DNA from 3 places in the Janthinobacterium sp. GW822-FHT07H11 genome. Region 1 is predicted to be linked to each of the others. Evidence: predicted binding sites of a transcription regulator. Region 1 holds the regulator's gene; each other region holds the start of a gene.
What was found. Region 1 encodes sigma-54, which starts transcription at its own class of promoters, with help from an activator protein. Its sites were predicted from a motif close to TGGCANGNAANCTGCTTT; they were not measured.
Positions count from the first base shown of each region.

Region 1 (3,272 bases):
AGGGAAAGAAGTGAGGATGGCGCATTCTAGCGCTTTCACCATGGGCATTGCGTTCCGCAGGACGCAAAAAAGGGCGCAATCTGCGCCCTTAGTTGATCACAACTGGGGGAAGCCGGTGGCCTTAGACGGCGACGACGGCGTCTTCCTCTGAGTTGTCTGGCAGATGCTTGATCGCCTCTTTACCGTGCCCTTGCACTTTGGTTTTGTATTTCATCACTTGCCTGTCGAGCTTGTCGATCAGGGTATCGATTGCGGCATACAAGTCGTGTGCCAGGCTTTCCACATAGACGGTCTTGCCACTCAGACGCAGGTTGACTTCGGCCTTTTGACGTTTTTCTTTCTCTTTGAGGTTATCCACGGTCAGAATCACGGCGATATCGATGACTTGATCGAAATGACGTTTCACGCGTTCCAGCTTCGTTTGTACGTATTCACGGATGGCTGGTGTCACTTCGAGATGATGTCCGCTGATGGTGAGATTCATACACACTCCTAAAGATGATCGGGTTCGTGCGGTGTCCATCGATTCCGGCCCGCAGAGGAACCGAAAAAACTACAAGCACTTACGCAGACTCACTGGCGGAATTTTCAACGCTTCCCGGTATTTGGCAACAGTACGTCGCGCAATCACCATGCCTTGTTCCCCCAGCATGTCCGCAATCTTACTGTCGGATAAAGGATTTTTAGGGTCTTCTGCTCCTGTCAGTTGCACGATCAATGCCCGTATCGCCGTCGACGATGCTTCACCCCCCGCTTCGGTGGCGACGTGGCTACCAAAGAAATATTTCAACTCAAACATGCCATGCGGGGTCAGCATGTACTTTTGGGTTGTTACCCGCGAGATAGTACTCTCGTGTAAACCCAGTGTATCAGCTATTTCACGGAGCACAAGGGGGCGCATGGCAACGGCGCCATGCGAGAAAAAGTTCTTTTGTCTTTCTACTATCGCCTGCGCCACGCGCAGGATGGTGTCGAAGCGCTGGCGCATGTTCTTGATCAGCCACTTGGCTTCCTGCAACTGCGCGCCCATGGCGCCTTCGCCCTTGCCCTGTTTCAATAAATTGGCGTACATGGCGTTCACGCGCAGGCGCGGCATGACGTCGTTGTTCAGGGTGACCTGCCAGCCATTGCGCGCCCGTTTGACGACCACGTCGGGCACCACGTAGTCGGACACGTCGGAAGCGAACACGGCGCCCGGATGCGGGTTGCACAGGCGGATCACCGTCTGCGCCTCGCGCAAGTCTTCCTCGTCGCAATCGAGGGCCTTTTTCAGCTTGTTGAAATCGCGCTGGGCAAACCAGGCCAGGTGCTTTTCCACGATGACGAGGGCCATGCGCCGCGTCACCAGGGCGACGTGCGGCAAGCGCTTGATCTGCAGCGCCAGGCATTCGGATGCATTGCGCGCGCCCACGCCCGGCGGATCGAAACTTTGCAGCAGCGACAGGGCCGTGCGCAGCTCGTCGGCGTCGATTTCCAGCTCTTCCGGCAGGCGCGCCAGGATGTCGTCGAGCGACTCTTCCAGGTAGCCGTTGTCATCGAGCGCGTCGATGATCAGCTCGACCAGCGCGCGGTCGCGCAACTCGAGCACCGTCACGCGCATCTGCTCCATCAGGTGCTCGCGCAGGGTGCAGTGATGGGCTTCCAGCTGCGGGCGCGCATCTTCGTCGTCGGGCGCCTTGCCCCGGCTCGCCTCGCTCCAGTCGCTGTCGCCGCCATCCATGGCGGGCGGGCTGTCGGCGCCGTCGCCGTCGAAGGTTTCCGCTTCGGCCGGCGCCGCAGGCGCTTCCTGGCCCGGCGGCTGGGGCGGCGCTTCGGCCGGCGCGGCCGTGGAGCTCAAGGCGCCGTCGGACAACAGGCGCAGCGAACGGTCGAGCGGATCGTCGAGGCGTTCGAGCAAGGGATTATCCGTCAGCAATTGCTCTAGTTCCTGGTGCAATTCCAGGGTCGATAATTGCAGCAGGCGTATCGATTGCTGCAACTGCGGCGTCAGTGCCAGATGCTGCGAAGTGCGCAGCTGCAATGATTGTTTCATTGGCTCACATGCGGAAATGTTCGCCCAGATAGACCCGGCGTACCGACTCGTTCGCGATGATGTCGTCGGGGCGTCCCGACGCCAGCACCGAGCCCTGGTTGATGATGTAGGCGCGGTCGCAAATACCGAGCGTCTCGCGCACATTATGATCGGTGATCAGCACGCCGATATTGCGCTCTTTCAAGAAACGCACGATGCGCTGGATCTCGATCACGGCGATCGGATCGACGCCGGCAAACGGCTCGTCGAGCAGCACGAAACGCGGATCGGTGGCCAGCGCGCGGGCGATTTCCACGCGGCGGCGCTCGCCGCCCGACAGGGACAGCGCCTGGTTTTCGCGCAGTTTTTCAATCTGCAAGTCGGCCAGCAATTTATCCAGGCGCTCCTCGATCTCGGCCTTCTTCAGGGGGCGGCCTTCGACGGTCTGGATTTCCAGCACGGCGCGGATATTGTCCTCCACCGTCAGCTTGCGGAACACGGACGCTTCCTGCGGCAGGTAGGACAGGCCCATCTGCGCGCGGCGGTGGATCGGCAGGCTGGAAATATCCACGCCGCTGATATCGATGCTGCCGCCGTCCGATGGCACCAGGCCGACGATCATGTAGAACGAGGTGGTCTTGCCGGCGCCGTTGGGGCCCAGCAGGCCCACCACTTCGCCGCATTCGACCTGCAGCGACACGTCATGCACGACTTGCCGCTTGCCATAGGTTTTCTGCAGCCCGCGAACGATCAAGGTGCTGCCGCAACGTGTATTTTCCATTATTTCTTTCCTGGCGCGGGAGCGGCAGGCGCTTTCTCCGCCGGTGCCTTGTTCTTCGGCTGGATCACCATGCGCACGCTGCCGGCGCCCGGGGTGCTGGTGCCGCTGTCGCTATTTTCCATCGTGAAGACTTCCTTGCGGCTGTCATACGAGATGAAGGCGCCATTGGCCACGTCGGTGGGCTTGCTGCCCTCCAGGCGCGTCAGCTTGGCCTTGGAAAACAGTTTCACCACTTCCGTCTTGTTATCGTATTCCACGCGCTCCGCCTCGCCTTCCACCCACAGGTCGCCGGCGCCATCGCGCTTCTGGCGGAAGGTGGCCAGCTTGCCCGGATCGGCCCAGAAGGTAATGAACTGATAACCCTGCGGATCTTCCGTGATCAGGGCGCGGCCCGCCTTCATGGTCAGGGTCCCCTTGACCAGCACCACGTCGCCCGTCAAGGTGCGCGTCTGCTTGACGTCATCGACCTGGCCGCGCTGG
Region 1 is NZ_CM179507.1:901,921-905,192, reverse strand. Features, by position in the region: gene hpf (ribosome hibernation-promoting factor, HPF/YfiA family) at 122-484, opposite strand; gene AC3RCJ_RS04005 (RNA polymerase factor sigma-54) at 554-2,032, opposite strand; gene lptB (LPS export ABC transporter ATP-binding protein) at 2,037-2,792, opposite strand; gene lptA (lipopolysaccharide transport periplasmic protein LptA) at 2,792-3,272, opposite strand, start outside.

Region 2 (3,272 bases), 200 kb from region 1:
AAGGTGCTGGACGGCAAGGCCGGCCGGTGGCGTTGCAAGGCTGTCTGGCTGTCGCTGGCGGCAAGGTGGGCGCATACTTCGAGCAGCGTATGCGCGGGATAGATGCTGGCGTCGCGGACCAGTGCCGCTTCGTCGGCATTGGCATGGGGCAGGATGAAGGCGCGCGGCACGCCGGTTTTGTCGCGCTGCATCGCAAACGTCATGGCCAACGCACCCCGGATCGGGCGCAACTGGCCTGACAGCGACAATTCGCCGGCAAATTCATAGTGCTGTAATTGCTCGCTGGATAACTGGCCCGAGGCGGCCAGGATGCCAAGCGCAATGGGCAGGTCGAAGCGTCCCGACTCCTTGGGCAAATCGGCCGGTGCCAGATTGGCGGTGATGCGCCGTGCCGGCATCTCAAACCCGCAGTTTTGCAGGGCGGCGCGCACGCGGTCGCGCGACTCTTTCACTTCCGTATCCGGCAGGCCGACGATGGTAAAAGCGGGCAAGCCGTTGGCGAGGTGGACTTCGACGTTCACCTCGGGCGCCTCCATGCCGGCCAGGGCACGGCTTTTCAGGACTGCCAGGCTCATCAGATTCCCCTGCACCGCGCACGCGGGCAGGATCAGTCTAGTCCCTGAAGCCGGCTGGCATTTGAGGTGAGCCAGCAAATGGAGCGAAAAAAAGCACCTGCCCGCATGGGCATCTGCTCAAGCCATGTCCGGCGCGCATGGCGCGATGCGTGCCGGAGGCATCGTTCTAGGCTTTCGGATCGTTCAGGCGTGCTTCCAGTTCGGCCATGCGCAATTCCAGTGCATCCAGTTTGGCGCGCGTCTTGGCCAGGACCTGGGCCTGGATATCGAATTCTTCGCGCGTGACGAGGTCCAGCCGGGCGAAGCCCTGGGTCATCATCGACTTCACGTTTTTCTCGATATCCTTGGCCGGCGAGTTTTCGATGGCTTGGTGGATCTTGCCTTGCAAGTCGTTAAAGAAGGTATTCATGTCCATGGTCAGTCCTTTATTGGTGCGGCATGTGCATCGCACCATTGCGGTGCACAGCAGTGTTAATGTGGTGCGAAAATGGGTAAATTCATCACTCTTCGGCAGGCTTTTTCCGCATGTCCAGCGGCTCGCAGGGTATGTATGGACGGAAATGCACCTGTCAAGGTGGCAATGAAGCTGGCACGTATTCTGCTAAAGAGGTAATGAACGCTTTGTGATCTTCAGCCAAGATTTTAAACCTCAACCGCTTTAAAAGTTCAATAAAAGGGAACCGCCATGAAGAATCTGTCCAAGAACATGACCTTAGCCGCAGCGTTGACACTGGCCATGACCGCCTTGAGTGGCGCCGCCATGGCCCAGGATGCGGTCGCGGCCCCCGCCGCCGCCGAAGCGGTACCCGACAATGTGCTCAGCTACAACGTGGCACTGAGCAGCGACTACCGCTACCGGGGCCTGTCGCAAAGCCGATTGAACCCGGCCGTCAGCGGCGGTGCCGACTATACGCACAATCCTACCGGACTGTATGTCGGCACCTGGCTGTCGAGCATCAAATGGATCAAGGATGGTGGCGGCGACACGAACCTGGAATGGGATATCTATGGCGGCAAGCGCGGTGAATTCGCGCCGGGCATCACCTACGACGTCGGTGGCCTGTATTACTTCTACCCCTCGAATGGCCTGAGCACGAATGCCAATACCTTCGAGCTGTATGGCCAGGTCGGTTTCGGTCCCGCCTACATCAAGTATTCGCACTCGACGACCAACCTGTTTGGCGTGGCCGACAGTAAAAACAGCGGGTATATCGATGCCGGCCTGAATGTGCCGCTGAACGATGACTACACGTTCAACCTGCACGTGGGCCATCAAAGCGTCAAGCACAACGACTCGCTCAGCTATTACGACTACAAGCTGGGCGTGACCAAGGATTTCCCCGGCATCGTCACCGTATCGGTAGCGGCCGTCCGTGCCGATATCACGTCGCTGGCACCGAATGGCAAGAATCTGGCGAAAACCGGCCTCGTAGTGACTGTTTCCAAAACCTTTTAAGCGAGATTGCCATGAAAATGATTACCGCGATCATTAAACCGTTCAAACTGGACGAAGTGCGCGAAGCCTTGTCGGCTATCAATGTGCAAGGCATTACCGTCACCGAGGTCAAGGGTTTCGGACGCCAGAAAGGCCATACGGAACTGTACCGCGGTGCCGAGTACGTGGTCGATTTCTTGCCAAAAACTAAAATTGAAGCGGCCGTGGACGACGCCATCGTCGACCAGGCGATCGAGGCGATCGAGGGGGCGGCGCGTACCGGCAAGATCGGCGATGGCAAGATTTTCGTCTACAACCTGGAACAGGTCATCCGCATCCGTACCGGTGAAACCGGCAACGAAGCGCTCTAAGGGGAATATTGATGCGTAAAAATATAACAACATTGCTAGCCGGGTTGGCCTGTCTGTGTGCCTTTGGCTTCGCCGCGCCGAGTTTTGCCGATGCGCCAGCCAAGGCCGAACCGGCAGCCGCCGCCACGACGGCCGTTGCCACGCCGGCCGTGACGCCGGTAGCCGATGCCGCCGCGCCTGCCGCGGCTGCCGCAGCGGCAACGGCCCCTGCCGCCGTACCCGTCGCCAACAAGGGCGATACCAGTTTCATGATGATTTCCACCTTGCTGGTGATCCTGATGACGATCCCCGGCCTGGCCCTGTTCTACGGCGGCCTGGTGCGCTCGAAGAACATGTTGTCGGTGCTGATGCAAGTGTTCATGGTGTTCGCGCTGGTCATCGTGCTGTGGTGCATCTATGGCTACTCGATCGCCTTCACGGAAAAAACCGCCTTCTTCGGTGGCTTCGACCGCCTGTTCCTGAACGGTATCTGGGACCCGGCCAAGGGCACGTTTGCCGCCGCCGCCACCTTCAGCAAGGGCGTCGTCATTCCCGAGTTCGTCTTTGTCGCCTTCCAGGGCACGTTTGCCGCCATCACCTGCGCGCTGATCGTCGGCGCGTTTGCCGAGCGCGCCAAGTTTTCCGCCGTGCTGGCCTTCGTCGTGCTGTGGTTCACGTTTGCCTACCTGCCGGCCGCCCACATGGTGTGGTTCTGGACCGGTCCTGACCTGATCACCAATGCCGCCACCTCGGCCAGCGAAGCCCTGAAGGCGGGCTGGATCTGGCAAAAAGGCGCGCTGGACTTCGCCGGCGGCACCGTGGTGCACATCAATGCCGCCGTCGCCGGCCTGGTGGGTGCCATCATGATCGGCAAGCGCGTCGGTTATGGCCGCGAATCGATGGCGCCGCACT
Region 2 is NZ_CM179507.1:1,103,493-1,106,764, forward strand. Features, by position in the region: gene AC3RCJ_RS04895 (YifB family Mg chelatase-like AAA ATPase) at 1-575, opposite strand, end outside; gene AC3RCJ_RS04900 (accessory factor UbiK family protein) at 742-990, opposite strand; gene AC3RCJ_RS04905 (TorF family putative porin) at 1,261-2,031, shown strand; gene AC3RCJ_RS04910 (P-II family nitrogen regulator) at 2,043-2,381, shown strand; gene AC3RCJ_RS04915 (ammonium transporter) at 2,393-3,272, shown strand, end outside.
Region 2: AC3RCJ_RS04905 (TorF family putative porin) is a predicted target of sigma-54. The motif match lies at 1,163-1,180, and genes of this name have one in related genera.

Region 3 (3,272 bases), 2.8 Mb from region 1:
TTTTCCCCCGACTTTTCCATATATCTGGCCAGCAGCACGCATATCGACAGCGAGCATCCAGCCGTGCGCGCCAAGGCGGCCGCACTGGCGGCAGGCGCCGTGGGCGACGCCGCCATCGCGGCCCGCTGCTTTGCCTTCGTGCGCGACGAGATCGCCCACAGCTGGGATTACCGGCGCAATCCCGTCACCTGCCGCGCCTCCGACGTCTTGCAGCATGGCACGGGATACTGTTATGCGAAGAGCCATCTGCTGGCCGCGCTGCTGCGCGCCAATGGCATCCCCGCCGGCCTGTGCTACCAGCGCCTGGCCGTGGGGGAAGTGGGGCCGCCGTTCTGCCTGCATGGCTTGAATGCCGTGTACTTGCAAGAATTTGGCTGGTACCGCATCGATGCGCGCGGCAACAAGCCCGGTGTCGCCGCCGCCTTCGCGCCCCCGCAGGAACAGCTGGCCTTTCCCGTGCTGGCGCCGGAAGAGCGCGATCTGCCGGAAATCTGGGCGGAGCCGCTGCCGCAGGTGATCGCATCGCTGACCGGCCATGCGACCGTGCAGGATGTGGCCGCGCACTTGCCCGATATCGAATTGTTGCCGCTGCAAAAATAATCTCAAGAAAGAAATCATGAAAAAAGTGTATGTTGGTCTGTTCGGCCTGATGTTACTGGCCGGTTGCGGCGGCAAGGGCGAGAGCGGCGGTCCATCGAGCGCCGCGCGCCTGGACGGCAAGGAAAAGGGCAGCGAGTTCCTGGCCTATGAACATAATGTCAGCGTCGATACGCACGAGGCGCAAGTGCGGCCCCTGTATGAAAAAGTCGTCGCCGCCTGCAAGGCCGATACGGAAAACGGCTGCCTGCTGCTCGATTCGAGCATCGACAGCGGCCGCTACGTGCATGCGCGCATCAGCATGCGCGCCAAGCCGGCCGGCATCAAGAAGCTCGTTGCGCTGGTCGCGGCCGAAGGCGACGTCACCAGCCAGGGCACCAAGGTGGAAGACCTGGGCCGCCCTGTGCTCGACAGCAAGAAACGCCTGGACATGCTCAAGCAGTACCAGGCGCAGCTGCAAGACCTGGAAAAGCGCTCGGGCACGAATGTCGATGCGCTGATCAAGGTGAGCAAGGAGCTGGCCACCGTGCAGGTGGAGCTGGAACAGGCGACGGCGGCCAATGCCCTGTTGATGCAGCGCATAGACACGGACTTGCTGAACGTGGCCATCAGCGCGGAAGGCAAGCAATCGTTCTGGACGCCCGTCAAGCGTGCGCTGGGCAATTTCACGGACAACCTGTCGGAAGGCGTGGCCAACGCCATCACGGCCATGGCGTATATTTTGCCGTGGCTGGTCGCGTTCGTGCTGCTGTTCCCGCTGGGACGCAAGGGCTGGCGCCGTCTTCGTGGAGCTCCGCGCAAGGATTGATGCGCAAGAATTAAGCCTGCCGCGCACCGTTTTACGGCAATTTGAAACCTGGCTGCACAGTCCTTGTGCAGCCAGGTTTTTTTTCGTGCGGCGAGGGCCGCTTGCACCATGGCGGCCACCTCTTGGTGCTGGCATGCATTCTGCTTTAACAACATGGCAGACCCAGCTCGACCCCACGAACCCATCACAGGAGTCCCCATGTCACGACGCATCATCCTGAAAGCGGCCGCCGCCGGCGCCCTGGCCCTGGCCACCTCCATCTGCATGCAGGCGGCCCTGGCCGCCGATACCATCAAGGTAGGCATCTTGCACTCGCTGTCGGGCACCATGGCCATTTCCGAAACGTCGCTGAAGGACGTGGCGCTGATGACGATCGCCGAGATCAATGCCAAGGGCGGCGTGCTGGGCAAGAAGCTGGAGCCGGTCGTCGTCGATCCGGCCTCGAACTGGCCCCTGTTCGCGGAAAAAGCGAGACAGCTGGTGGCGCAGGATAAAGTCGCCGTGGTGTTCGGCTGCTGGACGTCTGTCTCGCGCAAGTCGGTTTTACCCGTCTTCAAGGAACTCAACAGCCTGCTGTTTTACCCGGTGCAATACGAGGGCGAGGAACTGGAAAAGAATGTGTTTTATACGGGCGCCGCGCCCAACCAGCAGGCGATCCCCGCCGTGGAATATTTGATGAGCACAGATGGCGGCGGCGCCAAGCGCTTCGTGCTGCTGGGCACTGATTACGTGTATCCGCGCACCACCAACAAGATCTTGCGCGCCTTTCTGAGAAGCAAGGGAGTCAAGGATGGCGATATCAGCGAGGTCTACACGCCGTTCGGCCATGCCGACTATCAAACCATCGTCGCCAATATCAAGAAGTTTTCCGCCGGCGGCAAGACGGCCGTCATTTCCACCATCAATGGCGACTCGAACGTGCCGTTCTACAAGGAACTGGGCAATGCGGGCTTGAAAGCCACGGACGTGCCCGTCGTCGCGTTTTCCGTGGGCGAGGAAGAGCTGCGCGGCATCGATGCCAAGCCGCTGCTCGGGCATCTGGCGGCGTGGAATTATTTCGAATCCGTCAAGAACCCCGTGAATACGGCCTTCATCAAGCAGTGGAAGGCGTATGCCGTGGCGCAAAAACTGCCGAACGCGGCTTCGGTGGTGACGAACGACCCGATGGAAGCGACCTATGTCGGCATCCACATGTGGGCGCAAGCCGTGGAAAAGGCGAAATCGACGGACACGGACAAGGTGATCGCCGCCATGGCCGGCCAGAGCTTCAAGGCGCCATCGGGCTTCACCCTGACCATGGATGCGAGCAATCACCACTTGCACAAGCCCGTGATGATCGGCGAGATCAAGGCCGATGGGCAATTCAATGTCGTGTGGAAAACCAAGGAACCGCTACGCGCCCAGCCGTGGAGCCCGTATATCAAGGGTAATGAGGGCAAGCAAAAGCTGTAGGCGCTGATATTTAACCCAGCAGCAACTGCCGGGGTCGGACCCTCAGGGACTAGGCGTCCCCATCCGACCCCAGTCGTCGCCCTTGGGGGCAGCATACGCCCCCGTGCAGTCATTCTTTGGAACGCACATGCAGCTTCTCCCCAAACTGCTGGTCCTCGCCTGCCTGTTGCTATCCTCGCTGGCGCAGGCCGCCATCGCTCCCGACCTGCTCAAGCCGCTGGCTGGCGACGACCCCGATACAAGGGTCGCCGCCGTGGCCCGGATCGCCGCCCTGGCCACGCCCGAGGCCGCCCGCGTGCTGCGCGCCCTGCAGGATGACAGCCTGTACGCCGCGCCCGACGGCAAGGTGTACCTCGTCGATGGCGAGCAGGCATATGACCCTGCAAGCGGCCGGAACGTGCCGCTGCCGGACGGC
Region 3 is NZ_CM179507.1:4,525,433-4,528,704, reverse strand. Features, by position in the region: gene AC3RCJ_RS19900 (transglutaminase-like domain-containing protein) at 1-600, shown strand, start outside; gene AC3RCJ_RS19895 (DUF4349 domain-containing protein) at 617-1,405, shown strand; gene urtA (urea ABC transporter substrate-binding protein) at 1,604-2,857, shown strand; gene urtB (urea ABC transporter permease subunit UrtB) at 2,985-3,272, shown strand, end outside.
Region 3: urtA (urea ABC transporter substrate-binding protein) is a predicted target of sigma-54. The motif match lies at 1,535-1,552, and genes of this name have one in related genera.